2 regions of the Mesorhizobium sp. WSM4308 genome follow, and region 1 is predicted to be linked to the other one. Evidence: riboswitches for the same ligand, from Rfam matches in the RefSeq annotation. Region 1 holds a riboswitch; the other holds the start of a gene.
The links. A riboswitch is a leader RNA that binds a small molecule or an ion and turns the genes downstream of it on or off. The one in region 1 is predicted to bind thiamine pyrophosphate.
Positions count from the first base shown of each region.

Region 2: linked by a shared signal. The riboswitch ahead of CK227_RS17965 (YkoF family thiamine/hydroxymethylpyrimidine-binding protein) and the one ahead of thiB (thiamine ABC transporter substrate binding subunit) in region 1 are both predicted to bind thiamine pyrophosphate.

Region 1 is NZ_NSFW01000003.1:323,485-339,311, reverse strand. Features, by position in the region: gene CK227_RS37795 (ABC-F family ATP-binding cassette domain-containing protein) at 1-1,433, opposite strand, end outside; gene CK227_RS07470 (thiamine diphosphokinase) at 1,435-2,079, opposite strand; TPP riboswitch at 2,168-2,282, shown strand; gene thiB (thiamine ABC transporter substrate binding subunit) at 2,326-3,324, shown strand; gene thiP (thiamine/thiamine pyrophosphate ABC transporter permease) at 3,571-5,187, shown strand; gene thiQ (thiamine ABC transporter ATP-binding protein) at 5,180-5,956, shown strand; gene CK227_RS07450 (M48 family metalloprotease) at 6,215-7,684, shown strand; gene CK227_RS07445 (RNA polymerase factor sigma-32) at 7,702-8,565, opposite strand; gene CK227_RS07440 (amino acid ABC transporter substrate-binding protein) at 8,890-9,663, shown strand; gene CK227_RS07435 (amino acid ABC transporter permease) at 9,801-10,481, shown strand; gene CK227_RS07430 (amino acid ABC transporter ATP-binding protein) at 10,478-11,251, shown strand; gene CK227_RS07425 (CarD family transcriptional regulator) at 11,330-11,911, opposite strand; gene fdxA (ferredoxin FdxA) at 12,282-12,620, opposite strand; gene CK227_RS07415 (RNA-binding S4 domain-containing protein) at 12,868-13,254, opposite strand; gene CK227_RS07410 (helicase-related protein) at 13,270-15,827, opposite strand, start outside.
Region 2 is NZ_NSFW01000009.1:65,412-81,238, forward strand. Features, by position in the region: gene CK227_RS17940 (GNAT family N-acetyltransferase) at 215-685, shown strand; gene CK227_RS17945 (hypothetical protein) at 781-1,488, opposite strand; gene CK227_RS17950 (glycosyltransferase family 39 protein) at 1,686-3,233, shown strand; gene msrA (peptide-methionine (S)-S-oxide reductase MsrA) at 3,408-3,926, shown strand; gene CK227_RS17960 (hypothetical protein) at 4,030-4,323, opposite strand; TPP riboswitch at 4,318-4,431, shown strand; gene CK227_RS17965 (YkoF family thiamine/hydroxymethylpyrimidine-binding protein) at 4,422-5,030, shown strand; gene CK227_RS17970 (ABC transporter permease) at 5,074-5,892, shown strand; gene CK227_RS17975 (ABC transporter ATP-binding protein) at 5,889-6,656, shown strand; gene CK227_RS17980 (ABC transporter substrate-binding protein) at 6,649-7,665, shown strand; gene CK227_RS17985 (isoprenylcysteine carboxylmethyltransferase family protein) at 7,840-8,535, shown strand; gene CK227_RS17995 (DUF3309 family protein) at 9,090-9,254, shown strand; gene CK227_RS18005 (GntR family transcriptional regulator) at 9,713-10,438, shown strand; gene CK227_RS18010 (ADP-ribosylglycohydrolase family protein) at 10,442-11,470, shown strand; gene CK227_RS18015 (carbohydrate kinase family protein) at 11,467-12,444, shown strand; gene CK227_RS18020 (ABC transporter substrate-binding protein) at 12,484-13,545, shown strand; gene CK227_RS18025 (ABC transporter permease) at 13,613-14,482, shown strand; gene CK227_RS18030 (ABC transporter permease) at 14,482-15,270, shown strand; gene CK227_RS18035 (ABC transporter ATP-binding protein) at 15,270-15,827, shown strand, end outside.

The DNA.
Region 1 (15,827 bases):
CCGCCGCCGTCCGGCGCGATGATGCTGGTCACGGTGCGGTCGAGAAAATCGCGGTCGTGGCTGACCAGGATGACGGTGCCGGCGAAGCCGGCGACCAGTTCCTGCAGCAGTTCCAGTGTCTCCATGTCGAGATCGTTGGTCGGCTCGTCGAGCACCAGGAGGTTCGCCGGCCGCGCCAGCACGCGCGCCAGGATCAGCCGCGCCCGCTCGCCGCCGGACAGTTCGCGCACCGGTGTGCGGGCCTGCTCCGGCTTGAACAGAAAATCCTTCATGTAGGAGACGACATGACGCTGCTCGCCATTGATGACCAGATTCTCGCCACGCCCGTCGGTGAGGTACTGCGCCAGCGTCTCCTGCGGATCGACCGCCTCGCGCTTCTGGTCGAGCGTGGCGATTTCCAGATTGGTGCCGAGCCGCACCGAGCCGGCATCCGGCGCCAATTCGCCGGTCAGCATCTTCAAAAGCGTCGTCTTGCCGGCGCCATTCGGTCCGACGAGGCCGATGCGGTCGCCGCGCTGGATGCGGGTCGAGAAGCCCTTGACCACGGTGAGGTCGCCAAAGCTCTTCTCGATGTTCTTCGCTTCGATCACCAGCTTGCCGGATTCGGCGGCGTCGCTCGCCACCATGGTCGCGGTACCTTCGGCGCCGCGATGGCCGCGAAAACGCTGACGCATGGTCTGCAGCTCGCCCAAGCGGCGCATGTTGCGCTTGCGCCGTGCGGTCACGCCATAGCGCAGCCAGTGCTCCTCGCGCACGATCTGGCGGCCAAGCTTGTGCTGCTCGCGCTCTTCCTCTTCCAGCACCTGGTCGCGCCATTCCTCGAAATGGCCAAAGCCCTTGTCCAGCCTGCGGGTCTGGCCACGGTCGAGCCAGACAGTGGCGCGCGACACGCGCTCGAGAAAACGGCGGTCGTGCGAGATGACGATGAGCGCCGAGGAGGTGCGCACGAGCTCTTCTTCCAGCCATTCGATGACCGACAGGTCAAGATGGTTGGTCGGCTCGTCAAGCAACAGAATATCAGGCTCCGGCGCCATGACACGGGCCAGGGCTGCGCGCCTGGCCTCGCCGCCTGAGAGATCGCTCGGCCGTTCCTCGCCGGTGAGACCAAGATGCTCCATCAGATAGGAGGCGCGGTAAGGATCGTCGGCTGGCCCAAGCCCCGCCTCGACATAGGCGCGCACGGTGGCGAAACCTTCCATGTCGGGCATCTGCGGCAGATAGCGGACGGTTGCCGAGGGCTGGCGGAACACCTCGCCATCCTGCGGCTCGATCAGGCCGGCGGCGATCTTGAGCAGCGTCGATTTGCCGGACCCGTTGCGGCCGACCAGCGCGATCTTGTCACCAGCCGAAGCGGTCAAGGCGGCGCCGTCGAGCAGCGGTGCGCCGCCAAAGGTCAGTTTTATCCCGTCGAGATTGAGAAGGGGCGGGGCCATGTCAGCTTTCAGGTAGTGGATAGGGATGAGCGAGCAGCAGCGCGCGGCCGTGGCCGAGCGCGATGTCGAGGCGGCCCTTGACCTCGTTGGAGATGGTCAGCGACGAACCGAAGGCCACTTCGACCTGGTCGAGCGGCCATTTGGCGCCCGTGACGGTCAGGCCGACAAGCTCGGAAAAGCCGAGGATCGAAAACAGCGTGCCGTCGGCATAGTCGAAGCCGGCCGTTCCCAACGCCAAGGGTACGCCTTCCTGGGCGCCGCTGGTCAACAGCACCTCCGTTCCGGCCTCGGCCAGGCGCAGGGCGAGCGCCAGATGCAGGAAAGCGTGGTCGGCGCGCTTGCCGCCGAACGCGCCCGCCAGCACCAGGCTGGTCGCGCCGCGCTCGAGTGCGGCCGCGATGGCCAGTTCGCCGTCGGTCTTGTCCTTCTCCGCCGGAAAGGTCCGGCGCGGCACGGCGGCGAGATCGTCAGGCAGGTCGGCCGGCACGGAATCGAAATCGCCCACCCACAATTCAGGCACAAGACCCAGAAGCCGCGCATGGCCGATGCCGGCGTCGGCGGCGATGACGCGCGAGCCTTCGACCTGGCGGTCGAGCCGGGGCGTGCGGATGAGATCGCCGCCAAGCAGAATGGTGAATGTGCTCATATCCGGTGGCCTGTACCAGCCCGGCAGCGGAAACGGAAGGCCGGCAAACTGCCACTTGCGCGGTTCCCCGGCCCGGCCTATGTGTCAAAACGCTCTAACGGGGTGCCGGACGCGATCTTCGCGGACCGGCTGAGAGGCAGTCTCGCCAACCCGCTGAACCTGATCCGGTTTGTACCGGCGGAGGGATTAGACGTTTCGGATAGTCCGACGCCTCAATTCCTTTCAATTCGAACGAAGGAGGCGCCGATGCGCACGCTTTTATACGCTCTTGTCTCGACCATGGTCGTGGCGCTGTCCGGGCCGGCCTTGGCCAAGGACAAGCTCACCGTCTACACCTATGAGAGCTTCACCGCCGACTGGGGTCCAGGCCCGGTGGTGAAGAAGGAATTCGAGGCCGAATGCGGCTGCGACGTCGAGTTCGTCTCGGTCGCCGATGGTGTGGCCCTGCTCAACCGCGTCAAGCTCGAAGGCGCGTCGACCAAGGCCGATATCGTGCTCGGCCTCGACACCAATCTCACCGCCGATGCCAAGGCCAGCGGGTTGTTTGCCCCGCATGGCGCGGTCTCCGATATCAACGTGCCGGGTGGCTGGAGCGACGATACTTTTGTTCCCTTCGACTACGGCTACTTCGCCGTCGTCTATGACACCGAAAAACTGAAAACGCCGCCGAAGAGCCTGAAGGAACTGGTCGAAGGCAGCGCCGACGACAAGATCGTCATCCAGGATCCGCGCACCTCGACGCCGGGTCTCGGCCTGCTGTTGTGGGTGAAGTCGGTCTATGGCGACAAGGCGCCGGAAGCCTGGGCCAAGCTCAAGACGAAGGTGCTGACCGTGACGCCGGGCTGGAGCGAGGCCTATGGCCTGTTCACCAAGGGCGAGGCGCCGATGGTGCTGTCCTACACGACCTCGCCGGCCTATCACATGGTCGCCGAGAACACGCAGCGCTACCAGGCCGCTTCCTTCGAGGAAGGCGAATATCTGCAGATCGAAGTCGCGGGCATCACCACGACCGGAGCCAAGAACCCGCTGGCTGCAAAATTCATCGCCTTCATGACCGGGCCGAAATTCCAGGATGCCATTCCCGAGACCAACTGGATGTTCCCGGCAGGCAAGACCGACAAACCGCTCAACCCGGCCTTCGACAAACTGGTCAAGCCGGCCAAGACCCTGCTGTTCAGCCCCGAGGAGGTTGCCGCCAACCGCAAGGCCTGGGTGGATGAATGGCTGGCGGTGATGAGCAAATAGTTTGGCCATATGATCGAAAGATGAGTGCTCTACGGCGCCCCCCCCTGTCCTGCCGGACATCTCCCCCACAAGGGGGGAGATCGAATGCTATCGGTGATTTCGCCAATCGCCGACGCTATAGGTATGAGCGAGGCGCTGAAACAGCCAATCTCCCCCCTTGTGGGGGAGATGTCCGGCAGGACAGAGGGGGGCGCCAAGGAACGCAACCTTCTATAAGTGTCGCTATGCGGAGACTGGCGGTCGATCGTGCAACGCGCTGATCCCCGCGCCAGCGCTGGCATCATTGCGCTCGGCGCGATCACGCTGCTGATCGGCGGCGCGTTTGCCGGGCTGCTTGTCGAAGGCGCTCACGATTTCTCGGGAGCCTGGGTGGCCTTCGATCCCTATCTGCTGCGCGTTGTGCGCTTCACGCTCTGGCAGGCCACCCTCTCGACCCTGCTTTCGGTTATCCCGGCGCTGGTGGTGGCGCGCGCCCTGTCGCGGCATCCGCGTTTCTTCGGCCGCGCCTTCATCCTGCAGCTCTTCGCCGTGCCTCTGGCGCTGCCGGCGATCGTCGCGGCGCTTGGCATACTGGCGCTGTACGGCCGTGCCGGCTATTTCGCCGGGCTGTTCAGCGCCGTCGGCGGCCAGGGTTGGCCAGGCATCTATGGCTTGTCCGGCATTCTCGTGGCCCACGTCTTCTTCAACCTGCCGTTGGCGACCCGGCTATTCCTCGAGGCGCTGCAGACCATTCCCGCCGACCAGTGGCGGCTGGCAAGCCAGCTCGGCATGGCGGCGCGGCCGGCCTTCCGGCTGATCGAATGGCCGACGCTGCGCGCCGCTCTGCCGGGTGTCGCCGGGCTGGTCTTCATGCTCTGCATCACCTCCTTCACCATCGTGCTGACGCTCGGCGGCGGCCCGGCCGCGACGACGCTGGAGGTCGGCATCTACCAGGCACTGCGCTTCGATTTCGACCCGGCGCGGGCGGTCGCCCTGACCTTGCTGCAGATCGCGCTGACCTTTGTCATGGTGCTGGCATTGACGCGGCTTGGCGCCAATGTCGTCGGCGACACCAACCTGCCGGTGGCGGCGCGCCGTTATCTCTCCGTCAATACGACGGAGGCGTCACTCAACGCCGTGCTCATCGTGCTGGCGCTGCTGTTCGTTGTCGGACCGATGGCCGCGACCGTCTCGGCAGGCTTGGGCGCCGATCTCGGCCGGCTCGCCGGCGAGGCCACAGTCCGGCAGGCGACGCTGACCAGTGCGGTGCTGGCTTTCCTGTCGGCGCTGCTTTCGGTGATGCTGTCGCTGGCGCTGACCATGGCGCGGCGGGCACTCGCGTTGAACCGCCGCGCCGGTCCACGAACACTGCTCGAACATGCCACGGATACCGGCGCCGGTTTTGTGCTGGTCGTGCCGCCGATCGTCATCGGAGCCGGCTGGTTCCTCCTGCTGCGCCATGCCGGCGATGTCTTTGCCATCGCCCCGGTCATGGTCGTCACCGTCAACGCGGTCATGGCTATGCCTTTCGCGCTGCGGGCCGTCCGTCCCGCCTATGACGCGGCGAGCGAGCGCCACGAACGGCTCTGCGCGCAGCTCGGCATTTCCGGGTGGGCGAGGCTGCGGCTGGTCGACTGGCCGTCATTGCGGCGGCCGCTCGCCACCGCCTTCGCCTTCGCCATGGCGCTGTCGCTCGGCGATCTCGGCGTCATCGCACTGTTCGGCAGTGATTCCGTGCAGACCTTGCCTTACCTTCTCCTGGCGCGCATGGGCAGCTACCGCACCGAGGACGCCGCCGGCCTGGCGCTGTTGCTTGGCCTCGTTTGCCTCGCCCTGGTGCTGGCGGCGGACTGGCTGGGACGAGACAAGGTCTGCAATGTCTGACGGGGCGATGAGAGGGAAGGGTGTTCCGGTGCGGCTGGACAAGGTCTCGTTCAGCTATGGCGAGGTGCCGCTCACCTTCGATGTCGCCTTCGCGGCGGCGGAAATCACCGCCATCATGGGGCCGAGCGGTTCGGGCAAGTCGACCCTGCTCAACCTCGTCGCCGGCTTCGAGACGCCGCGGTCAGGCCGTGTGCTGATCGGCGGTGTCGATGTCGGCGCCGATCCTCCGGCTGCGCGGCCGGTGTCGATGGTGTTTCAGGAAAACAACCTTTTTGCGCATCTCTCCGTCGAGCAGAATGTCGGGCTCGGCCGCTCGCCATCGCTGCGGCTGACCGAAGCCGATCGAACCGCCATTGCCGAGGCATTGGAACGCACAGGCCTTGGCGGCAAGGACAAGCGGCTGCCGCGCGAACTCTCCGGCGGCGAGCGCCAGCGGGTCGCCCTGGCGCGCGTGCTGGTGCGCGATCGCCCGGTGCTGCTGCTCGACGAGCCCTTCGCTTCGCTCGGGCCCGCCTTGCGTGACGATATGCTCGACCTGGTTGCCGGTGTGCATGCGGAGCGCTGCATGACGGTGCTGTTCGTCACGCACCAGCCACAGGACGCCCGCCGCATCGGCCAGAATGTGGTGTTTCTGGACGATGGCGCCGTTGCCGCCACCGGCAGCGCGGACGATTTCTTTGCCGGGGCTGGTCCGGAGGCGTTCCGGCGCTATATCGGTGCAGGTGCCGGCAATGCCGTATCACGAGATATTGCCCGGAAGCGGACATAATTTACGGTCAAACCGGTATCAGGCGAAGGGGCGCTTGCTTGCCATGGCAGAAGTAGTGTGGCTAGGTCCGCCCTACTGGTCCGGCACAGGCCGTGATTTGCCTACTGCATCCGCCGCGCGCCCCAGGGGACGCGCATCGGGTGCCGTAGAAATTTGTATTTGCGCATGACAGGTTCCGAAGATCGCTCCCGATTTTCTTGGTCATGCGCCGGGACCTGAAAGGAAGCCGCTCTGGCGATCGGCGTCGACAAGCTACGAATGAACCCGCTAGCGCGCTTTCTGGCGCTGGCCGGCTTTGCCGTGACGCTCGCAAGCTGCCAGATGTTCACGCCTCCGGAAGTCCAGGAATCCGGCTTCCAGCCGTCCGACAAGCCGATCACGGTCGACAATGTCAGTGCCAACAACAAGCTCGCCGAACTGGCCAAGGCGCAGCATCCGCGCATCCTGGCGACCTATGGCGGCGAATATTCCGATCCCAAGCTCGAGCGCATGGTCGCCAAGGTCGTCGGCAATCTGACCGTTGTGTCGGCGAACCCGACCCAGACCTACCGCATCACCATCCTCAATTCGCCCAACGTCAACGCCTTCGCGCTGCCGGGCGGCTATCTCTACATCACGCGCGGTCTGCTGGCGCTGGCCAATGATTCGTCCGAACTCGCCGCCGTCATCGCGCATGAGATGGGCCACGTCACCGCCAATCACGGCCTGCAGCGTCAGCAGCTGGAGGCCGAGGAAGGCCTGGCGACCAAAGTGGTTTCCGATGTGCTCGGCGACAGCCCGACCGCCAAGGCTGCCTTGATCCGCGGCAAGCTCCGGCTGGCGCAGTTCTCGCGCAACCAGGAGCTCGAGGCCGACGCCATCGGCATCAAGTCGATCGGCGAAGCCGGCTACGACCCCTATGCCGCCGGCCGCTTCCTGCAGTCGATGTCGGCCTATACCGATTTCCGTTCGATCAGCGGCGCCACCGACGCCAGCCTCGACTTCCTGGCGACGCACCCCAACACGCCGCAGCGCATCGACCTGGCGCAGCGCCATGCCCGCCAGTTCGGCGCGCCCGGCGTCGGCACCCGCGACCGCGATTCCTTCCTCGCCGGCATAGACGGCCTGCTCTATGGCGACACGCCGGAAGAAGGCTATGTGCGTGGCGAGACCTTCCTGCATCCGGGTCTCGGCGTGTCGTTCACGGTGCCGGACGGTTTCATCATCGACAATTCGGCGGCGGCGGTGACGGCGACCGGGCCGGGCGACATTGCGATCCGCTTCGACGGGGTTTCGATCGACAAGAACCGCGCCCTGACCGACTACATCAGAAGCGGCTGGGTGGCCGGTCTCGATGACAGCAGCGTCAAGCAGGAAACCATCAACGGCAACGAGGCCGCGACCGCGCATGCCAGTGCTGAAGGCTGGCAGTTCGACATCGCGGTGATCCGTGCCGGCGGCCAGGTCTACCGGTTGCTGACCGCGGCGCCCTCGGCCAGCACCTCGCTGGAGGCGGTGGCGCGTTCGGTCAGCGGGTCGTTCCGCATCCTGAGTGCCGCCGAAAAAGCGGCTCTGAAGCCGCTGCACATCCGCGTGCTCACCGTGCAGCCGGGGCAGACCATGGGATCGCTCGCCGCGCAGATGGTCGGCGTCGACCGCAAGCTCGATCTGTTCCGCGTGCTCAACGCGCTGTCGCCGGGGGCCGCGGTTTCGGCCGGCGACAAGGTCAAGATCGTCACCGACAAATAGGATCCCGCTGCGCGGAATCAGGCGGCTGTCGCCAGAAATTCCGGGTTCTGCTTCACCAGCGCCACTTTGAGCTTTTCCATGGCGCGGGCCTCGATCTGGCGGACGCGTTCCTTGGAAATACCGAGCGTCTCGCCGAGCGCCTCGAGCGTGGCGCCCTCGTCGTTCAGCCGGCGTTCCTCGATGATCCTGAGTTCACGGGCGTTCAGCGCGTGAAGCGCCTCCCGCAGCCAAAGCGAACGGCGCGCGACATCGATCTTGTCGCCGACGATCTCGTCGGGCAGCGGATCGTCGGAAACCAGGAAGTCCATCCGCTCGGTCGCGCCCGCATCGTCGGCAAGCGGCATGTTGAGTGAGGAGTCGGGCGCCGACAGCCGTGAATCCATCATCGCCACGTCAGCCTCGGAGACGCCAAGCGCAACCGACACTTCGCGGTAGAGCGTCGTGTTGGAAAGCGGCTCGGCGCCGTTCGCCAGCCGGGCGCGCAGGCGGCGCAGGTTGAAGAACAGGGCTTTCTGCGCGGAACTGGTGCCGCCGCGCACGATCGACCAGTTGCGCAGGATGTAGTCCTGCATCGAGGCCCGGATCCACCACGTCGCATAGGTGGAAAACCGCACCTCGCGCTCGGGCTCGAAGCGGGCGGCGGCCTCGAGCAGGCCAACATGGCCTTCCTGGATCAGGTCGCCGAGCGGCAGGCCGTAATGGCGGAATTTCGAGGCCATGGAAATGACCAGCCGCATATGGGCCACGGTGATGCTGTGCAGGGCGTTCTGGTCGTTGTCTTGCTTCCAGAGCAAGGCCAACCGATGTTCCTCGTCGCGTTCGAGATAGGGAGCCTTCATCGCCGCGCGGACCATGATCCGTCCTGCCGTATCTTCCATCATGAGGCGCTCCCTGCTCAGGCGATATACCCGATGTTACGAACTTGGCAGGGCACCGGTTGAAATCGCGGCGTCGCGCCCTAGAACAGCCAAAACTGCCATGCGCGAGAAAGGTTCCGCTGGCGCGGGCGGGCGAGTGATGCTGTCCGGGCGATTTCGACGCGGTCTCCGGGGACGTTCAGTCGCTGCACGGACTCGTATTTGGAGAATTTGGTTTCAGGATTTCTTTGTTTTTGAAATCAGGTTCCTTATTCTTTCGGCTCGCATCTGTCATTTTCCAACCCTCACAGCAGGCCAGACATCAGGCCAGGACGGGATCACAAAAATATGAAATGGCTCAAATCGCTTATCGTCGCCGGAACACTGCAGGCCCTGGCGGCCACATCAGGCCATGCCGGCGCCAATCTCGATCAGATCAAGCAGGTCGGCGTCATCAAGGTCGGCACGGAAGGCACCTACGCGCCCTTCACCTACCATGACGCGTCCGGCGCGCTGGTCGGCTTCGACGTCGAGATCGCCAAGGCGCTCGCCGACAAGCTCGGCGTCAAGGTCGAGTTCCTCGAGGGCAAATGGGACGGGCTGATCGCCGGTCTCGACGTCAAGCGCTACGACGCCGTCATCAACGAGGTCGGCATCACCGACGCCCGCAAGGCCAAGTATGATTTCTCCGATCCCTACATCGCCTCCAAGGCGGTGCTGATCGTGCGCGGCGACAACCCCGACATCAAGACTTTCGCCGATCTCAAGGGCAAGAAGTCGGCGCAGTCGCTGACTTCGAACTTCGGCAAGCTGGCCGAGGCGAACGGCGCCGAACTGGTCGGCACCGACGGCTTCGACCAGTCTATCCAGCTGCTTTTGACCGGCCGCGCCGACGCCACCATCAATGACAGCCTGTCGTTCCTCGACTTCAAGAAGCACAAGCCCGACGCCAATGTGAAGATCGCCGCGCAAGAGGAAAACGCCGACTATTCCGGCGTCATCGTGCGCAAGGGCGATCCGGAACTGGTTGCCGCCATCAACAAGGCGCTGGCCGATATCAAGGCCGACGGCACCTACAAGAAGATCGCCGACACCTATTTCGGCCAGGACGTCTCGAAGTAATTTCGAGTGAGGGCGAGTTGTCGCCCCTGTAATGCACCAGCGGCGGGCCGTCTTTGACGACTCGCCGCTTTTGTCTAGATATGGCTGACGCATTCGCGCTTCAATGAAGCCATCTCGACCATTCTGGAGGGTCTTTCGTGCCGCACTGGCTGCAACTGATGCTGGAGTCGCTGCCTTCGCTGCTCTGGGCCGCCCTGATTTTCACCGTGCCGCTGACGCTCTTGTCCTTCGTGCTGGGCCTGACCGTTGGCCTCGGGGCAGCCCTCGGCCGACTGTTCGGGCCGAAGCCGCTGGTCATGCTCGTGCGCTTCTATGTCTGGATCTTCCGCGGCACGCCGCTGCTGGTGCAGCTGTTCCTGATCTTCTACGGCCTGCCGTCGGTCGGCATCCTGCTCGATGCTTTTACCGCAGCGCTGATCGGCTTCACGCTGAATATCGGCGCCTACACGTCGGAAATCATCCGCGCGGCCATCGGCTCCGTGCCGAAGGGCCAGTGGGAAGCCGCCTATTCGATCGGCATGACCTGGAGCCAGGCGATGCGGCGCACCATACTGCCGCAAGCCGGCCGCGTCGCGGTGCCGCCGCTCTCCAACACCTTCATCTCGCTGGTCAAGGACACCTCGCTGGCCGCCGCCATCACCGTGCCCGAGATGTTCCAGGCGGCGCAGCGCATCGTCGCCACCACCTATGAGCCGCTGATCCTCTATGTCGAGGCGGCGATCCTCTATCTGGCGATGAGTTCCGTGCTGTCGGCCCTGCAGACGCGGCTGGAGGAACGGCTCAACCGCTATGGCGGCTTCCTGGAGGCGCGCGCATGATCGGCCTCACCAATATCGAAAAGCGCTTCGGCGACAATCTGGTGCTCAAGGGCGTGACGGTCGCGATCGCCGAAGGCAGTGTCACGGCACTGGTCGGCCCTTCGGGCGGGGGGAAGAGCACGCTGTTGCGCTGCATCAACCTCCTGGAGATCCCGACTTCGGGCACGGTGCGCATCGGCGACGAGACGCTCGAGTTTCGCCCGGGCATCAAGGTGCCGGCCGCCGATATCAGGCGGCTGCGCCTGCAGACCGGCATGGTGTTCCAGAATTTCCAGCTGTTCCCGCACCGCACCGCCATCGAGAACGTCATGGAGGGACTGGTGACCGTGCTGAAATGGTCGCCCGGGGAGGCGCGTGAGCGGGCGCTGGCCTTGCTGGAAAAGGTCGGGATGGCGCACAAGGCCGATGCGTGGCCAGCGACGCTGTCAGGCGGCCAGCAGCAGCGCGTGGCGATCGCCCGCGCCTTGGCGCCGTCGCCGAAGGTGCTGCTGTGCGACGAGCCGACTTCGGCGCTCGATCCGGAACTGGCGCAAGAGGTGGTCGACGTGCTCGGCAAGCTCGCCAGCGAAGGCACGACCATGGTGATGGCGACGCACGACCTGCGGCTTGCCTCCAAGATCGCCCAGGAAGCGGTGTTCCTCGATGCGGGCGTTATCGTCGAGCAGGGGCCGTCGGCCACATTGTTCGGCAATCCGGAGCGCGAACGGACCAAGCGCTTCATCGCGACGCTGAAGCAGGAGGCCGAGAAGGAAGGCGGCGGTCAGGTGTAGCCCCGACCCCTGCCTTGTCCGAGAAACAAAAAACCCGGCGCGAGGCCGGGTTTTTCGTGAACTTAAAGGCACAAGATCTCAGGCAGCTTCTTCCTGCTCGGCTTCCTCATTGTCGGCCTTGGCGCCGCGCTTAGGGCCCTTATTGAGGTTGACCTCGATCAGGCGCACGGCTTCGGTTTCCGACATGCGGTTGACGGCCGCGATCTCGCGGGCCATGCGGTCGAGTGCCGCCTCGTAAAGCTGACGCTCGGAATAGGACTGCTCCGGCTGGTTGTCGGCGCGGTAGAGGTCGCGCACGACTTCCGAGATGGAGATCAGGTCGCCAGAATTGATCTTGGCATCATATTCCTGGGCGCGGCGCGACCACATGGTGCGCTTGACGCGGGCGCGGCCCTGCACGACCTTCAACGCGCGCTCGACATAATCCTCTTCCGACAGCTTGCGCATGCCAATGGAGGTCGCCTTGGCGACCGGCACCTTCAGGCGCATCTTGTCCTTTTGGAAGTCGATGACGAACAGTTCCAGCTTATGGCCGGCCACTTCCTGCTCGTCGATCGACACGATCTGGCCAACGCCATGCGCCGGATAGACGATGTACTCGCCGGTCTTGAAACCGTGACGCGCACCAGTGGACTTCTTCTGCGGGGTGATCGTTGCCATTACGCCCTGAACTCCTTGTTATGGGCCGGCGGCGGTGCCGGCTGAACTCGTGCGACCGGAGAACCCGATCGTTAGCCGCACAACAGATGAACCCACCGGAAAGGTCGGGACCGGCAAACCGCACGAACTGCGACCGCCTGACCCCAGATCGCTCTGGTCCGGACTGGGATTTTCACCTTTCAGTGATTTGGGGCGTCTGCGCCATAAATCGACGTTGTGTCACCGGCATGTTTCGCTGATGTAGCACAAAAAGTCGGAAGAATCAAGGTTTTGCTGCGTAAGCGAAGGCCACAACCAATCGCCGCCTGTCAAGGCGGTTAATCCGATCTGCCTGTTACCCTGCGTCATACAAGCCTTTACGGCCGCATTGTCAATCGCCTTCGCCGGGCTCGGCGGAGAAGTATTTCTCGAACTTGCCGGCCTCGCCGTCGAAGGTCTTGGCGTCTGCCGGCGGCTCCTTCTTGGCGGTGATGTTGGGCCATTTCTCGGCATATTCGGTGTTGATCTGCAGCCATTTGTCGAGACCTGGCTCGGTGTCGGGCTTGATCGCGTCGGCCGGGCATTCGGGCTCGCAGACGCCGCAGTCGATGCACTCGTCGGGATGGATGACGAGCATGTTCTCGCCTTCATAGAAACAGTCGACCGGACAGACCTCGATGCAGTCCATATATTTGCACTTGATGCAATTGTCGGTCACGACATAGGTCATCGGTCGGCTCCGGGACGTCCCAGCTTAATGGGCCAGTTTCTTGGGCTTTTTCCGTGAGGTAACGCCTTTGCCTCTCGCTTGCAAGGGTTGCCATGCGCGGCCGCCCCGGCGTTTGCGGAATGGAATTCCAGGCGGCAGGCGCGGCAAGGGCGGCTGATGTCCCGGGAGCATCTTGTTTGCCGGGTTCCGTTCTGCCCTGCGTCCGCCATTGCCCCGGGATCGCGGCCCGCGATCTGGCCGGCCAGCTTCAATCTTCGCCAAGCAGGCGGTCGGTCTGGCGGCGCTCTCTCTTGGTCGGGCGGCCGCTGCCGGCCTCGCGCAGCGCCGGCATGGCGTCGGGAAGCGCCTCGCCCTTCGGTGTCGGCGGCGGCGACATATCCTCATAGAGGGTGCGGGCTTCCTCCGCGGGGCCGCGCCGGACACCAGCGCCAAGCACCTTCCAGACGAAAATGCGCCGGTCGAGCGTGATGGTCAGCACATCGCCCGGCTTGACCAGATCGGAGGCCTGCGCTGCTTTGTCGCGATTGATGCGCACGCGCCCGGCGACGACGAGCTTCGCCGCGAGCGAGCGCGATTTCACCGCGCGCGAGAAGAACAGCCATTTGTCGATGCGCTGGCGGCCTTCGGCAACCATCGGACCCTACCGAGCCTACTTCTTCAACTGGTCGCGCAAGGCGGCGAGCTTGGCGAACGGCGAATCCGGATCGAAGCGCATCGGACGTTCCTCGCGCGGCTTCGGCTGGAAAGCAGGCTTTGCGCCCCCCTTGCCGCGATCGGGACCGCCCTTGCCCTCGGGCCGGCCACCCTTCCAGTCGGGTCGGCCTTCGCGACGCTCGCCCTGCGGGCGGCCGTCACGGCGCTGTTCGCCTTCACCCTGTGGTTTGGGCTTGAACTTCGAACGGTCGAAGCGCGGCTTGCCGGCGCCATCGCGACGCCCCTCATGAGCGGGACGTTCGCCGGGCGCGCCGGTGGTTTGAGCAGCGACGGCCTCGGCCGGCGCATTGCCACGGCCGCGCGCTTGTCCGTTGCGCTGGCGGTTGTTGCGGCCTTCGTGATGGCGGGGGCGCTGTTCGAAACGGCCCTGGCGCCACAGCAGGATCGGCTTGGGCACTTCGGCTTCGGCGATGGGCTCGCTGGTCTCACCCTCCCCTTCGTGGGGAGGGTCGGCGCGCGGCGCCGGGGTGGGGGGAGCGGCGGTGCCGTCGGCACTGCCTGAATCGTTGGCTTCATCGCCACCACGTGCATCGTCGGCGCTGTCACCCCCACCCGCGTCGCTTCGCGCCGCGACCCCCCCCATCGAGGGGGAGGTAAGGGCGCTATCGCTTTCGGCGACAGCAACGTCAGCAACGGCTTCCGCCACGAGCGGAACTTCTTGCGCGGCTTCTGCCGGAGCTTCTTCCGCGGCAGGCTCTGCCCTCGTTTCCGCGACGACCTCGGCCGGCGCTTCGACGGCGGCCTCGGCGGCTGCCGGCTCCGAACCCTCGACCGCCGCCTCCGCGGCCGCGGCCGTAGCGGCGGCTTCGGCTGCCTTGGCCTGCTCGGCGCGCGCGGCTTCTTCCGCCGCAAGTTTCGCGGCGGCAGCTTCCCGCGCGGCGGTGTCCTGCGCCTCGAGCCGTGCTTTGACCTCCGCCGCCGGCTTCGGCTCGGCGCGGTAGCCGAGGCCCTTGAGGATCTCTTCCATGTCGTCGGCGGTGGCACCGAGGATCGACATCATCGGCGGCGTCACCATGAAGGAATGGCCGTCATAGGCGCCGTCCGGGCGCTGGCCGAGGCCGGGCTTCCAGTTGGTTGCCGGACGGATGAGGTCCGCCAGCCGCTCCAATATGTCGACGCGCACGGCGCGGCGGCCGAGATTGCGATAGCCGGCCAGCTTGTAGAAAGCCTTGTCGAAGGCAGGATCGATGACCACGGAGGTGCGGCCGGACGCCAGCGCGTGGACGACGTCGCCGAAACCAGGCTTGTCCTTGCCGTCGTTCTTCAGCGCCCACAGCAAGGTCACCAGCCCGGCGGGGGCCGGCTTGATCAGTGCCGGCACGAAGACATGGTAGGCGCCGAAGCGCACACCGAGCCGGCGAAGGGCCGCGCGACCCTCCTGGTCGAGCGACTTCATCTCCTCGGCGATATCGCGGCGGTTGATGAGGCCGAAATTCTCGACCAGCTGGAAAGCGATGCCTCGGCCGATGCCGGAAATCTGCTCGGCGTTCTTCAGGTCGACCAGTGGCTTCAGCAGCGTTTCGATCTGGAAGTTGACGAAGCGTTCGGCGCGCGCGGCGACCTTGTCGCGTGCCGGACCGGTCAGCTGTTCGTCGGCCAGCAGCACGAGGCGCGGCTTCAGCGCGTCTTCGCCGGAAACCAGCGTGCCGATCGGCGCGCCGATCCAGCGCAGCGTGCCGTCCGAGCCAAGCGCCAGGTCGCCATTGGCGCAGGCGCCGAAGCGTTCGGCGCGCGCCTCGAACTCGGCGGCCAGCGCCTTTTGCGCGGCCGTGCGCACGGCCTTGGCGTCTTCGCCGCCGGCGGTCTGGTCGGCGGTGAAGCGGAACCCTTGCAACTCGCCGACATGGTGGCCTTCGACAAGGACGGTTCCGGTAGGACTGATTTCGGCTTCAGGCATGGTATTTTCTCTAAGGCGCCGCATGAGGACGGAAGTCCTGCGGTCTACGAAGCGTTTCGTCAACCGCTCATGCAGCGCATCCGACAATCTGTCTTCGATTTCGCGCGTCTTTTCCTGCCAGTGTGCCTGATCGGCCAGCCAGCCGGGCCGGTTCGACACGAATGTCCAGGTGCGGATCTGGGCAATACGGTGCGACAGCGTGTCGATGTCGCCCTCGGTGGTGTCGGCGCGGCGCACCTGCTCGGCCATGTAGTTCTCGTCGACATGGCCATGACGGGCAAGGTCCATGTAGATGGAGGCGATCAGGTCGGCGTGCTGGGCAGGCGCGATCTTCCTGTAGTCGGGCAGTGCGCAGGCTTCCCACAGCAGCGCGACGCGCTTTGCATCGGTGGCGAGCGCGCGGATGTCATCGTCGCGGGAGAGATATTCGAGCGCCTGTGCGTCGACCGCCGGCAGGGCGCGCGTCAAGCCCTCGACCGGGGCGTTGGTCTCGATCGAGCGCTTGAGCGTATCGAGGCTGCCGAAGTCGAAATGCGCGGTGCGCCACTGCAGCACCTTCACCGGATCGAAGTCGTGGCCCTCGATCTTCTTGACCA
Region 2 (15,827 bases), on a different contig from region 1:
CGCGATCGACGGCCAGTATCTTCACGTTCATTCCTGCCTACGAAGGCTTGCCGTGCGTCCGAGAATTCGCGCCTGACGGCTCGATCGAGCCAATGCCCGCCTCGGCCCGCGCCGAGGCGGGCTTTTTGCGTTTGTGGCGCCCGCCCGGCCACTGCTATATCCCGATGAAAGGTTGCCGAACTCGCGGCGGCGTTGATCCAGCCCGGGGTTACGGATGCAGATTGAACGATATGATGGGGACCGCGAAATACTGCTGCCGCTGTTTGCCCTTGCCGACGATTCCCCCACGCAGGTTTCCAGCTATATCGATGAGGGCGAGGTGCTGGTCGCGCGAGAGGGCAACAGGATCATCGGCCACGTGCAGCTCATCGAGACAGGCGAGGGCGGTGTCTTCGAGCTCAAGAGCCTGGCGGTCCGTCCGGCAAGACAGAGCGAGGGGCTGGGGCGTGCCCTTGTCGCGGCGGCGGTCACCCGCTGCCGCGAGCGTTACGGCCGGCGCCTGATCGTGTCGACCGCGGCGGCCGATATCGGCAATTTGCGATTTTACCAAAGACAGGGCTTTCGAATGTCTCGCATCGTGCAGGATGCCTTCGGGCCATCGACCGGTTACCCCGAAGGCTTGCTTGTGAACGGCATTCCGCTGCGCGACCAGGTGGTTTTCGAACGCGATCTCGGCGCGGATTGAGGGTGAGATCGTCGACCTCGCGCTCCAGCTTTGGGCGCAAACCATCCGATAGCCCGCTCCGGTTCGCCGGGCGGGCTATTTTCGCGTTTCTGGGCCTAGGCGAGGATGTTGACTGCGCGGGCGGCGACCAGTGCGATCGTCAGTAGCGATATCATCGACTCGGCCATCATCAAAAGCTTGGCGCGCTGCGACAGCGGCAAGGTGTCGGTCGGCGAAAATGCCGTCGCATTGGTGAAGGCGAGGAAGAAATAATCGACGAAGCCCGGCAGCCAGTCGCGGATCTCGCGGTCGTTCAAGGTCATTTGCGGGAACAGGAAGTCGGAATGGGCGCGATTGACGAGGCCGCATGTCGGCGGCCCGCCGCGGTCCGTGCTCCAGAACCACAAGGCAAAGACGATGACGTTGGTGACCCAGATGTTGAGCGCGTCGATCAGCAGCGTCTGGCCGCTGGAGCCGGCATGGCCCGCCAGCAAGGCGCGCACCAGGAACACCAGCGAACCACAATTCATGACGCTGACGACGCCGGTCATCACCAGCGCCGTCCTGCGGATGATGACGCGAAACCGGCCGACCAGATACCAGTGCTCCTCCTCGACCGCTTTCTGGCTGGCGACCTGTGTCCAGGCGGTGGCGACGGACAGGGGCACGAGCAGGGCGGCCTCCAGCGCCGGCGCCAGCCAGCGCGGGCCGAACGAAAGATCGTTGATCACCAGGAGCTGCAAACAGATGATGACGAGGACAGCCGCACGTGCCAGCCAGAAGTCGAGCGCGCGATGGTGGATGACGGCATGGTGGTGACGCATCGATATCAGGGATGTTCAGACAGGACCAAATGGGCGGGTGTTCTGCCGGGGGAGGGCAGCGGAGCGCCGAAATTCCTGCCCAATCTTGGTTTTGCAATGGCTTGCAAGTATACTTTTTCGTAAGCTTTGATTATGGGGACTGTTCGGCAAACCGGACGATGTGATTTAAGCGCCGCATGGTGGGAATAAACGACTCCATGGATGGTTGGGCGCCGGCGGGGCTGACTTCCGCCGGCCTCGACTCGTCATCGGTATGGCCCGGCCTGCTCCGCCATCCCTGGTATTTGCTGGCGCTTTTGTGCCTGGTGCAGATCCTGTGCTGGACGGTGGCGCCGGCACTGATCGATCCCGCCCCGCCCGGCGATGTGGTGGAAGGTTTCATGTGGGGCCGCGAATGGGTGCTGTTGACCTACAAGCACCCACAGCTTCCAGGCTGGCTGCTCGAAACCAGCCATCTTCTGACCGGATCGTTCCGCTGGCCGCAATATCTGGTTGCCCAGCTGACGATCTCGTCGACCTTCGTCCTGGTCTACCTGCTGGCCCGCGACATGCTCGGGCAAAGCCGTGCGCTGGCCGCCGTGCTTTTGATGCCGTCGCTCTATTTCTTCGGCTGGCCGACCCCGCAATTCAATCATGACTACGCGCAGATGCCGTTCTGGGCGGCCATCTGCTGGCTGCTCTGGCGCGCCGGCCGTGGCGGCGGGCCGGGCTGGTGGCTGGCGCTTGGACTGGTGTCGGGCGTCGGGCTCTATGCCAAGTTCTCCACCGGCCTGCTGCTTGCCTTCGGCGCGCTCTGGCTGTTGCGCGACGCACGCGCGCGCAGCCGGCTGGCGACGCCCTGGCCATGGCTCGGCCTTGCCGTTTTTCTCGCCGTTGCCACACCGCTGGCCATCGCGCTCTACCGCATCGATTTCCTGCCGCTGACCTATTTCGCCGCCCGCGACCAATGGGTGGCCGAACACCGGGCGCGCCTTTATTACATAGGTGTCCAGATGGCCGGACTCTCCGGCCTTCTTCTGGTGCTGGCAATATCAGGCCTGCTGCGGCGCTCGCCCGCCCCCGAAGTGCCCGTCGAGCGCAGCATTCTGGTCTATCTCGTGTGGATGGGGCTCGGCCCGGGGACCCTGATCATGGTGGCCTCGTTGTTCATTGGCACCGGCGAGTCCTGGGGCGCGCCGATGTACAATCTTGTCGGTGTCACGGTGCTGGCCTTCCTCGGCCACCGGCTCGGCGCCATCGAGATGCGAAGGCTGGCGATCTGCGCGTTCCTCTGCATCGTCACCGTGTCGGGCGCCTATGCTGCGCTGCGCTGGACGGGCTGCAATGTGCGGGGGCGCTTGGATGCCGTCTGCTGGCCGGCGGAGCCGATCGCGGACGAGGCCGAGGCGGTCTGGCACGCGGCGGCGCCCGGCCGGCTCGACATTGTCGGCGGCGATACCCAGGTGGCCTTGCTGGCTGGCCTCAATGCCTATGACAAGCCGTCGATCTTCACCGATCTTGACACCCGGTTGGCGCCCTGGATCACCAGGCAGCGCTTGCGCGACCACGGCATGCTGATGGTTTGGCGAGGACATGGCGTGCCGCCGCAGTTGCGGACATGGCTGGGCAACCTCCCGGTCAAGACCGTTCTTTTCAATTGGTCGCGCACGGCGCCGCCTTTGGCAATCAGCTTTGCTGCCATTCCGCCGGGCACGCTCTATCCGCAGCTTGCCGTCGACAGCCCGACCCGGCATCTGCCCAACTGAAACGGTTCGATCCCCGATCGCGTCGTGATATCGTTCGTTCATGGCCGCGTTGTTTCCACGCGACTGGACGAAGCGGACGACAATGCCCATCTATTGGGAAATCCAATTTTGTCTGCGCAATTCCGGGCGGGAAACGCTCGCATGAGCTGGAATTGCTTTTTGAGGAGACGTGACATGGCGACTTCGACCGAACGCGCAGTGCTTGCCGGTGGCTGTTTCTGGGGCATGCAGGATCTGATACGGCGCTATCCCGGCGTCATCTCCACGCGCGTCGGCTATAGTGGCGGCGATGTGGCCAACGCCACCTATCGCAACCACGGCACCCATGCCGAAGCCATCGAGATCAATTTCGATCCGGCAGTGATCAGCTATCGCACGCTGCTGGAGCGCTTTTTCCAGATCCACGACCCGACGACGCGCAACCGCCAGGGCAATGATGTCGGGTTGAGCTACCGTTCGGCGATCTACTATACGAGCGACGAGCAGAAGCTCGTCGCCGAAGATACCATTGCCGATGTCGATGCCTCCGGCCTGTGGCCAGGCAAGGTCGTCACGGAAGTCGCGCCGGCCGGTGCCTTCTGGGATGCCGAGCCCGAGCATCAGGACTATCTGGAGAAATATCCAAACGGCTACACCTGCCACTTCGTCAGGCCGGGCTGGAAGCTGCCGGTTCGCGAGAAGGCCGCATCCTAACGATTGGGCAAAAAGCATCGTTGGGAATGATATCGAAAAGCCGCCGGATGTCCGGCGGCTTTTTCAGTTTGGGCAATCACTTACTTGCCGCAGTTGTTGTCGTTCACGGTGGGGCCGTCGCGTTGCCGTTGGCATCGGACTGCGCGCCTTGCGGATTGGTCGGGCAATTGCGATCCGCATCGGAGTTCATGTCGCCCGGCGCGATGGTCGTGCTGTTGGTAATTGCCGGATCGACCGTATCGGGCGAAGCCGGCGTGCTCGGGTCTACAGTCACTGACCGGCCGCTGCCGCCGGACCCATCCATGGCGTTTGCGGTGTTGCTGGTGCAACGCTTTTGGCCCGGTGCGCTGAAAAAACGGCTTCCCCTTCCGTTGGAATGGTGCTTTAACGCGCTCATCCACAGGGGTGCTCCGTACGGTCGGGGCTGAGACGGGGGCGGCAAGCCCACAGACCCTAGAAGCTGATCTGGGTAATACCAGCGGAGCGAGGCGGGCGATGTTTTCAGGCGCACAGATTTCCCTTTATCCCATGGCCGACGATTTCGTCGGTGTCATCTTGGGCGCGCTCGGCGCGCTCGACCCCTACCGGGACAGGCTCCGTATCGAGACCGACGACATCTCGACCTTGCTGGTCGGGCCACCCGAAGTGTTGTTCCCGGCGCTGCGCGACCTGTTCGTGGCGGCGGCGCGGAGCGGCAAGCATTGCGTGCTGTCGGCCGCCATTTCGCGCGGCTGTCCCGGCGAGCCGGACGATCCGATCTGCCGCTCCGACGCGTTTGGCGGGCCTGTCGGGCCGCTCGGGCCGCGCAAGGAAGCCGCCATCACCGCCGTGCGCAATGCTGCTGCCACCGGCCAGCCGGCGGCGGCGCAATTCTCGCTCTATGTGATGGGCACCGGCGACCACATGGATGAGATCTATGGCTGCATCGATTTCCTGAAACAGTCCGGCGTCTACGATCGCTCCAAGAACTTCTGCACCAAACTGCGCGGCGATACCGGCGCGATCTTTTCGGCGCTGAATGAAGCCTTCTGCCGCTTCGGGCCGGGCGCCGGCCACGTAACCCTTGACGTCACGGTTTCCGCCAACAGCCCCACCGCTGTCTGAACAGAACGCGCCTTCGTCGCGCGGCCGTCAAGGTTATCCTCTCTTGGTCTCATCGTCGTCAAGCCGCCCGCGGCAGCTCGCGGGTCTCTTCGCCAAGGCAGCACCGGCCGTGATGTCGGTCGGGTTGCTGCTCGTGGCCTGGGAACTCTACGCAAATTATTCCGGCATCAAACCGACGATCCTGCCGGCGCCGTCGCGCGTCTTCGAACAGGCAATGCTCAATCGCGAGGCGCTGATCGACAACGCCATTCCCACCATCCGCGCCACGCTGATGGGCTTTGCCTGCTCGCTCGGCGCCGCTTTCGCGCTGTCTATGCTGGTCGACTTCTTCCAGCCGCTGCGGCGGGCGCTGTTTCCTGTCTTCATCGTCAGCCAGACCTTGCCGCTGGTGGCCATCGCGCCGCTGGTGGTGTTGTGGTTCGGCTTCGGTTTGACGCCGAAGATCATGCTGGTGGCACTGGTCACCTTCTTCCCGATGCTGGTGGCTCTGGTGCAGGGCTACGAGGCGACCGAGGTGGAGATCGGTCAGATGCTGCGCGCCATGGGGGCAGGGTGCTGGCGTGTCTTCGTGCTGGCGCGGCTGCCTTCGGCACTGCCGTATTTCTTCGCCGGCCTGCGGATATCCATCACCTATGCCGTGGTCGGCGCCATCTTCGCCGAATATGCCGGTGCGGCCAAGGGACTAGGCATCTACATGCTCAACGCCAAGAACAATTTCCGCCCCGATCTGGTGCTGGCCGCGGTCGGCGTCAGTGCCGCACTCACGCTGATCCTGTTTGGGCTGACGGCGCTCTTGCAGCGCCTCGCCATGCCCTGGGAACGGATCGACCGCCAGCCGGCAGGGAAGGGGCCGGGGCGATGAGCCGGCTCGAATTGCGGCATGTGCGCAAGGCGTTTGGCGGCCTCGACGTGCTCGCCGACATTTCGCTCAGCGTCGGTGCCGGCGAATTCGTCTCGATCCTTGGGCCTTCGGGTGCCGGCAAGTCGACGCTGTTCCAGCTTCTGACGGGTGCCGAGCATGGCGAAGGCGAGATGTTGTTCGACGACATGCCGCTCGACGACCATGGCCGGCATTTCGCATTCATGCCGCAGCGCGACGCCCTGATGCCGTGGCGGCGCATCCTCGACAACACGACACTCGGGCTGGAAGTGCAAGGCGTCGGACGCCAGGCGGCGCGGGCGCGGGTCGCGCCGCTGCTTGCCGAGTTCGGGCTTGCCGGCTTCGAGCGGCATTTTCCGGCACAGCTTTCCGGCGGCATGCGCCAGCGCGCGGCGCTTTTGCGCACCGTGGTGCAGGAGCGCGACATGCTTTTGCTCGACGAGCCGTTTGGCGCGCTCGACGCACTGACCCGCGCGGCCATGCAGCGCTGGCTCGAGCAGATGTGGCGGCACCATCGTTGGACGGCGCTGCTGATCACCCATGATGTGCGCGAGGCGGTGTTCCTGTCCGACCGCATCTATGTGCTGTCGGCGCGCCCGGCCCGTGTGCTGCGCGAGATCACGGTGCCCTTGCCGCGTCCGCGCGATCCGACCGGCGCCGCCGCGCAACAGGCCGGCGCACTCGAGGCCGAGATCCTCGACATCTTGCTCAACCCCCAACCATCCAAAGGACATGACCATGACTGATCTGACACGCCGGCAGGCTTTGCTGCTCACCCTTGCCAGCGGTCTTCCGCTGATCGCCGGAGCGAGCCGTGTCTTCGCCGCCACGCAAAAAATCACCGTCGCGCTGGACTGGACTGTCAACACCAACCACATCGGGCTGTTCGTCGCCCGCGACAAGGGATTTTACCGCGAGGCCGGCCTCGAGGTCGACATTTTGCCCTACAGTGATACCGGCGCCGGCACGCTCGTCGCCAACCGCGTTGCCGATTTCGGCATCAACGGCACCATCAGCCTGTTCACCCAGAAGACCGCCGGGGCCGACTTGAAGGCCGTCTACGCCGTGGTGCAGTCGGAAACCGGCCGCGTGGTCTTCAATGCGGCGCGCAGCGAGATCAAAAGTCCGAAGGACCTTGACGGCCTGACCTATGGCGGTTTCGGCAGCGCCTGGGAAAACGCACTGATCTCGACCATCATCCGCCATGACGGCGGCAAGGGCAATTTCGAAGGGGTGACGCTCGGCACTTCCGCCTATGAAGCGCTGGCCAATGGCTCTGTCGACTTCACGCTCGAAGTCTCGACCTGGGAGGGCGTCGAGGCCGAACTCAAAGGCATCAAGCAGCGCAGCTTCGTCTATGCCAACTACGGTGTGCCCGACGAGCATACGACGCTGATCTCCTCGAGCGAAGCCTATCTCAAAGCAAACCCGGCACTGGCGTCGGCTTTTATTCAGGCAACGCGGCGCGGTTATCAGTTCACCATCGATCATCCAGCCGAAGCCGCAGCGCTGCTGATCGCCGCCAACAAGGATGCCTTGACCAGTCCGGCGTTGATCGAGGCGTCGCTGAAGGCGCTGATCGACGGGCATTATCTGCGCGCGAAGAACGGCGCCATCGGCACGATGGATCCGGCCAAGATGGACGCCATCGGCGACTATCTCTTCAAAGCGGGCATCTTGCGCGACGCTGATGGTAAGATCCTGACGCAGCGCCCTGATTTCACGAAGTATTTCGTAAATCTGAATTTGGGATGAGGCTGGACAAGCATCACCCGGTATCGGACGGCCTGTTCCGTTAGGTTCGCATGCGGGGGGCGTCCCGCACCCGCATGCTTTCGCAGGAGTTGTCCCGTTTGATGCCGATCCGATCGTCCCGGTTAACCCCCCGGCAATGGTTGCGTGCAATGGTCGCTTCGAGGGATCATCGGGGTGTTTGCGTTGCTCACGTCAAAAAGTGAAGCGTTTTCGCATAATAATGAGGGCGGATTTTTCTCCGCGGCGCGAAAGCGTGACATACTGGTCGATCTGCGCGAAGGCTTTTTTCGCCTCTGTGCCCTGGCCTGCGCGGGGCTGTTCGTCTATCGCGGCATGTCCCAGCTCGTGGAGGACCCGACCCGGATCAACGCCGCGCTGGTGGCGATTTCCGAGATCCTCACTTTCACCTGGCTGCTTCTGTCGCGGCGTCCGGTGACGCGTGACTGGAATCCGCTTACGGTCGTCGTCTCCGTGACCGCCAGTTTCGGTGTCGCGTTGATCAGCCTCCAGCCTGGCATAGCGCTTGTTCCGGTCTATTTCGCCGCGCCGCTGCAGTTTGTTGCGCTGTTGTTCGTCATCTGGGGCAAGATATCGCTTGGCCGTTCCTTTGCCATCCTGCCTGGCAATCGCGGCGTGATGACGGGCGGCGCCTACCGGATTGTGCGGCACCCGATCTATGCCGGCTACCTCGCCGGCCATGTGCTTTATCTGCTGTCGGCCTTTTCCTTCCACAACCTCGCTGTCTATGCGGTAATCACCTACATGCAGCTGTATCGCATCCTGCGCGAGGAGGCCCTTTTGGCCGCCGAACCGGAGTATCGCGCTTACATGGAACGTGTGCGCTACAGGCTGTTCTACCGCCTGTTTTAAGGGCAGGATTGTCGATTGAAGAGGCTGGGGTCCGCGATCGGTCGGTCGCCATACCGGTCCGCGCGTCGGCATTGGTGGCGGAACCAATCCAAGCAATCCGTCCAGCTCGAGCAATCCCTCGTACGCGAGCAATCCCAATCATCCAAGCCTGCCGGGCGTCGTGGCCCAGATGTCCAACAGCCAGGTGGCGCGCATGAAGAAGCGCTGTGTCGACGTGCTCAGCAGCGAGGGCAGCTATGATCGCGACCTGCGTCAGCTCTGCCTTTTGATCGCCCGTCGCTGAAGCCAGGGGCGCCAGGAATCGACGTGCCCAATCGGCGTGAACCTTTTTGACGGTCTGACCTCCGGCCGTTCGGAAGCCCGTCTCTCGGGCGGGCTTCCCGCGTGTCGGGCGCTGTCAATTCCTACCCCGTATCTGTCGGGGTATCGGATCCTTCCTTCGCCGGCGAACATTAGGGGCGGAACGGTAAGGCGGCTCGAACGTTCTCATTTTCGAAACACCGCAAGTGACGGTGTTCGAAACCGGCGCACCAGCGCCCACGGGAGCGGGAACCATGACCTTAGGCACAATACTCATCATCCTTCTTGTCCTCGCGCTGCTTGGCGGCTTTAGCGGGCTCGGCGGCGGGCCGTTTTATGGAACCGGCTACTATGGCGGCGGCGGGCTCGGGCTTGTGCTGCTGATCATCATCATCCTCGTCGTACTAGGGCGCATCTAGCGGCTTACAAGCCGCCGGGATGATCGCAATCCCGTGACCATGTCGGGGCCGAGGCGCACCGGATTGTGATGCAAGCCAGCCGGCTTGTGATCCGCCGTCACGCGGGACTGGCGTATGGTGATTTCGGTCCACACCCCCCGTGGAAACAAGAGGAGAGGGTCCCCCCCTTCATCCTCCTCCAAGGCCCGCCCCGGTATCCCGGAGCGGGCATTTTGCCGGGGAGACGCTTGTGCCGTCGGTGTCGCTGATGGTTCCACCCGGGCTTCCAGCTGTCTGACCAACGCCTCGACGAAGGCTGGCCGGAGCCCTTGCTCGGCACGTCATTGGCGATCTTGCTGACGCCATTGTCCGAAACAGGCAATTTCCAGTCGCTGCCTGGGGTCTCGGCATCGCATTGACAGGAGGCTTACAGCCATATATTGAACAGGACTATACAGGTTCATTGAACAGGTATGCATATGAAGCGGCGCATGGTTCAACTGTCTCCCGGAACGGGCAAGCCCGAGCAGATCGCGACCGTTCTGGAACATGAAATCCGCTCCGGCGTGCTCGGCTTCGGAGACCGCCTGCAAAGCGAGAACGAGCTCGTCCAGCGCTTCTCCGTCAGCCGCAACACGGTCCGCAAGGGCCTCGAGGAACTGTCCAGCCGTGGGCTGATCACCACCAAGGTCGGCATCGGCTCCTTCGTCACCTTCGACGGCAAGCCGGTCGACGACGCGATCGGCTGGTCGCGGGCGCTGGCCAATGCCGGCGCCAATGCCGAAACGAGGACGCTGCGGCTGGAGATCATCGAAGACGCCGATCTCGCTGCCTTGCTGGAGATCGAAAGCCCCTTCTTCATCGCCGTCGACCGTGTGCGCACCAATGCCAGCGATGGCCACGCGATTTCCATCGAGCGCAGCCGCCTGCCGCTGTCGCCGGAGCTTGAGGATGTGCCGCTGCGCGGCCTGCGCGAAGGATCGCTGCACCAGACGCTGCGCGGCGCCGGCCTCATCCCCGACCATGGCGAGGAATGGGTCGGCATCGAGATGCTCAACGCCGAGGACGCGGCCATCCTGGGTTGCCCGCAAGGCACGCCCTTCCTGCGCGGGCGGCGGCTGACGCGCGCGGCCGACGACCGGCCGATCGAATATGTCACCAGCCTGCTCAATCCGGCGCATTTCGCGCTGCATATGAGGTTCTGAGCGATGCCGGACACGCTTGATCGCGCCATGGGCGCGCTTGTCGGCGGGGCGCTGGGAGACGCGCTCGGCATGCCGACGCAGCTCCTGTCGCCGGCGCGCATCGCCGAGCTCTACGGCCGTGTCGACGATTTCGTCGCGCCCTTCGCCGAGCATCCCGTGTCGAAGGGATTATTGGCCGGCACAATTACCGACGATACCGAACAGGCGCTGCTGCTCGGCCGCATCCTGGTTGTTTCAGGCGAGCGCTTCGACCACACGCGCTGGGTCAACGCGCTGCTCGACTGGGAGCGCGAGGTCAAGGCGCGCGGCAGCTACGATCTGCTGGGGCCGTCGACCAAGCGCGCCATCGACGCCATCAACAAGGGCGTGCCGGCCGAGGAAGCGGGGCGCACCGGCGACACCAATGGGGCTGCCATGCGCATCGCGCCTGTCGGCATCATGATGCCGCTGGGGCCGCTCGACGCGTTCGTCGCCAAGGTGGCCGAGACCTGCCGCGCCACGCACAACACCTCGATTGCCATAGCCTCGGCCGCAGCGGTCGCGGCGGCCGTCAGCCGTGGCGTTTCCGGCGGCGACTGGCGCGCCGCCTCCGACAGTGCCGTCGCGGCGGCGAGGCGAGGGGCGACACTTGGCCATTGGGTGACCGGCGGCGACATCGCCTCGCGTATCGTCTGGGCGCAGGATCTGGTGCGCGGCAAAGTGGCGGGGGATGCGATCCGGCTGATCACCGACCTGGTCGGCACCGGCGTTGCCAGCCAGGAATCGGTTCCGGCCGCCTTCGCTGTGCTGGAAGTCGCCGGGGGCGATCCCTGGCAAGCGGCTGTGATCAGCGCCAATCTCGGCGGCGACACCGACACGATCGGCGCCATCGCGGCCGGTATGGCCGGCGCCTGCACCGGCTTTTCACTGTTGCCGCAGCAGCATATTGCCAGGCTTGTCGGCATCGACATGTCAGAGGTGCGCGCGCTTGCCGCCGATCTCGTGGCGGCAAGGGTGGCCAAGACCGGGTTCGGCAAGGACGCGGCCGAATGAGCGGGCGCCTCGTCCATATCGGCAGCGCGGTGGTCGACTATGTCTACCGCATCGACGCCTTGCCCGCGCCGGGTACCGAGAAGACGGCATCGAGCTTTGCCCAGGTCGCCGGCGGCGGCTTCAACATGATGGTCGCGGCCTCCCGCACCGGCATGACAGTGGTGTTCGGCGGCCAGCTCGGCAGCGGGCCGAACGGCGATTTCCTGCGCGCCGCCTTCGCCGCAGAAGGCATCGAGACACTGACGCCGCCATCGCTTGCGATGGACAGCGGCAATTGCGTCGCCATGATCTCGAGCGATGCCGAGCGCACTTTCGTCTCGTGGCCGGGGGCAGAAAGTGTGCTCACCCTCGACATGATGGCGCCCGTATCGGTGGCGCCGGACGATTGGGTGTTCACCTCTGGCTATACGCTGAGCTATGCGGGAAGCCGCGACGCGCTCACAGACTGGATCGAGGCGCTTCCTGCGCAAACGCCGTTCGTCTTTGACCCGACGCCGATCATTTCGGACATTCCGCGCCGGATCCTGTCGCGAGTGCTTGCCCGCACCACCTGGCTCAGCTGCAACGCGGCGGAGGCCGCCGACATTGCCGGCTCCGGTGACGTCGAGAGCCTGGCGGCGCGGCTGCTCGCCGACCATTGCCCCCGGGCCGCCGGCGTCGTCATCCGCTCGGCGGCCAAGGGCTGCCATATCAGGCTGGCCGACGGCATGGCGCAGACCATTACCGGCTTCAAGGTCACGGCAGTCGACACCAACGGCGCCGGCGACACCCATATCGGCGCTTTCATTAGTGCGTTGGCGCGCGGTACGCCGCCCTTCGAGGCGGGGCGTTACGCCAATGCAGCGGCGGCCATTTCGGTCACCCGCCATGGCGGCTCATCGGCGCCGACCGATGCGGAAATCCAGATTTTCCTGAGCCAGGCCGCCGCGACCGGCGCGCCGGGCCAGAACCAGAAGGCCCATCAGACAGCCTGACAAGCCCCGCCAAGCGGGCAAACAATGAGAGGAACCGACATGCGCATGCCAAGATTGACTGCCCTGCTGACGGCGACTGCCGTTTTCACCACCGCACTCACGCTGGCCGCCAATGCCGCAGAAGTGCATGTGCTCAACTGGAAAGGCTACGGCGCCGACGAGCCCTGGGCGGTCGCCGCCTTCGAGAAGGCGACCGGCAACAAGGTCGTCAACGACTTCTTCAATTCCGAACAGGAAATGCTGACCAAGATCCGGACCAATCCGGGGCTTTATGACGTGGTCATGATCAACGCCGCCTTCAACGACCAGGCGATGGCGGAAAAACTGATCCAGCCGATCGATACGTCGAAATTGCCGAACTATGCCGACATCAGCAAGGATAAGGCCGGTTCGCCGATGCTCGACCATGACGGCAAGGTCTATGGCGTGCCATGGGTGTGGGGCCTGACCGCGCTCGCCATCAATGAAAAATCCTTCGACAAGCCGCCGACGTCGATCGCCGAAATGTGGGATCCCAAGCACAAGGGTCGCGTCGTCATTCGCGACGACGCCGTCGAGGCGGTGCAGTTCGGCGCTATCGCCACCGGTCAGAACATCAACGACATCAAGGATATGGATGCGGTCAAGACGAAGCTCACCTCGCTGATGCCGCAGATCAAGACGTTCTGGAGCTCGGAGAACGACTGGAACCAGATGGTCGCCTCCAACCAGATCGACATCGGCACCTATTGGAGCGGCTCGGCCGATCGCGCCAAGACGCATTTCAAGCTGCCGGTTTCGCTGGTCATTCCGCAGGAGGGCGCCGTCGCCTGGCTGGATGCCTTCTCCATTCCTGTCGGCTCCAAGAATGTCGAGGGCGCGCAGGCCTTCATCAACTGGATGATCGACCCGAAATTCTACGTCGAATGGGTCACCAAAGTCGGCGCCCCTGTGTCCGCCAACACCAAGGCCGTCGCGGCGCTGCCTCAGGATGCCTTCAACCGCAAGGTGATGGGCGATCCAGAGGTCGCCAAGCGCATCCAGTTCCAGGCGCCGATCACCGATGCCCAGCGCGAGGCCTATCTGGCGCTCTGGCAGCAGCTCAAGGTTGACGTGAAATAAAACGCACGTCCGAACCAGCCGGCGGTTCGCGCCGGCTGGTCCTTTCAATCCTGGGGAGGAGGGTGGCATGGCGGCACAAAGCGCGACCGCATCGCGCAGCGGGTTGAGATCGGCTCTGCCGCTGCTGGCGCCGGCCTATATCTGGCTGACGGTGGCGATCTTCCTGCCGCTGTCGGCCATGGTCTTCTTCTCCTTCATGACCGACTTGCCGCTGTCGGGAAAGCCCTGGGCTTTCACGCTCGGCAACTATGCCGCCTTCTTCTCGCAGAGCCTTTATCTCACGCTGCTGCTCGCCTCGCTGCGCCTCGGCCTCGAAGTGACGCTGTGGTGCATCGTCATCGGCTATCCCGCCGCTTACGTGCTCGCCAAGGTGCTGAAGGGGCGCAGCCGCGAAGCGATCTTCTTGCTCGTCATCCTGCCGTTCTGGTCGAACGGGCTGGTGCGCATCTTCTCCTGGGCGATGGTTTTGCGCGAAGGCGGCATCCTCGATACGGCGCTGAACGCCGTGCTGCCGTTCAAGATCAACATCGATCTGATGTATTCCTACCCGGCCGTCATCATCGGGCTGGTGCACTCCTACGTGCCCTACATGGTGCTGACCTGTTATCTCACCTTGCAGGCGATCGACGACTCGCTGATCGAGGCCGGGCGCTCGCTCGGCGCCTCGCGGCTGCAGGTGCTGAAGCGGGTGATCATTCCGCTGTCGATGCCGGGTCTAGTGGCCGGTGCCGCGCTCATATTTGTCCCCGTCGTCGGCTCGTTCATGGAGCCGCGCATCCTCGGCGGGCGCACCGGCACCTTCTACGGCACCGTGATCGAGGACCAGTTCGTCGCCGTGTTCAACTGGCCGCTGGGGGCGGCATTATCCTTCATCCTGCTCGCCGTCGTGCTGGTCATCCTGGCGATCGCCTCGCCGGTGCTGCGGAGGGCTGCGTGATGGCGACGACCCGCATCCTGGAAGGACTTGGCCGGCTGTACATCGGGCTGCTGCTCGCCTTCCTCTATCTTCCCATCATCATCATGGCGCTGATGTCGTTCAACGTCTCGCCCTTCTACCAGCTGCCGTTCGAATGGACGACCGAATGGTACGCCTCGCTGTGGCAGAACGACCAGCTGATTGCCGCGACCTGGAACAGCCTGGAGATCGCAATCCTCACCACCATTATCAGCGTGGTGCTCGGCTCGGCGGCGTCGCTGGCGCTCTTCCGCTACGAATTTCGCGGCAAGAAGGTCCTGCAGGCGCTGCTCTTCCCGCCGATCGCCATTCCCTGGCTGATCACCGGCACGGCGATGCTGATCTTCTTCTTCGGCGTCGGCATCGGACGCGGCCTGTTCGCCATTCTGCTCGGCCATGTCGCGCTGGCGTTGCCCTATGTCATCGTCGTCGTCTCGGCGCGGCTGCAGACCTTCGCGCCGGAACTGGAGGAGGCGGCGCGCTCGCTCGGCGCCAATCAGTGGCAGGTCACAGTTCGTGTCACGCTGCCCTGGATCATGCCGGGCGTCATCGCCAGCGGGTTGTTTGCCTTTGCCGTGTCGTTCGACCAGTTCGTCGTGTCCTACTTCCTGTCGACGCCCGGCCAGACGACGCTGCCGGTCGAGATCTATGCCGCGATCCGCAAAGGGTTCACGCCCGAGATCAATGCTGTCTCGACCATCATCATTGTCGTGTCGATGGCGCTGATGCTGCTCACGGCGCGCTTCTTCAAATTCGGCGGAGAGAAATAATGGCCGGCGTGCAGGTATCTGATGTCTCGCGCAGTTTTGGCGCGCACAAGGCGCTGGACGATGTCTCCATCGACTTCGCCGATGGCGGCTTCTATGCGCTGCTCGGTCCGTCGGGCAGCGGCAAGACCACGTTGCTCAGGCAGATCGCCGGCTTCGATTTTCCTGACTCCGGCCGCATTTCCATCGGCGGCGAGAGCGTGGAGCGGGTGCCGGTCGAGAAGCGACGCATCGGCATGGTGTTCCAGAACTATGCACTGTTCCCCAATATGAGCGTCGCCGACAATGTTGCCTTCGGCCTTTCGGTGCGGGGCGAGGCCAAGGCGGTTATTGCGACCGAAGTGCAGCGCGCGCTCGACCTTGTGCAGTTGGGCAAGCTCGGCGGCCGCCGGCCGCACCAGCTCTCCGGCGGCCAGCGCCAGCGCGTGGCGCTGGCGCGCGCCATCGTCACCAAGCCGCGCGTGCTGCTGCTCGACGAGCCGCTCGGCGCGCTCGACAAGGCGCTGCGCGTCGACATGCAGATCGAATTGAAGCGCATCCAGCGCGAGATCGGCATCACC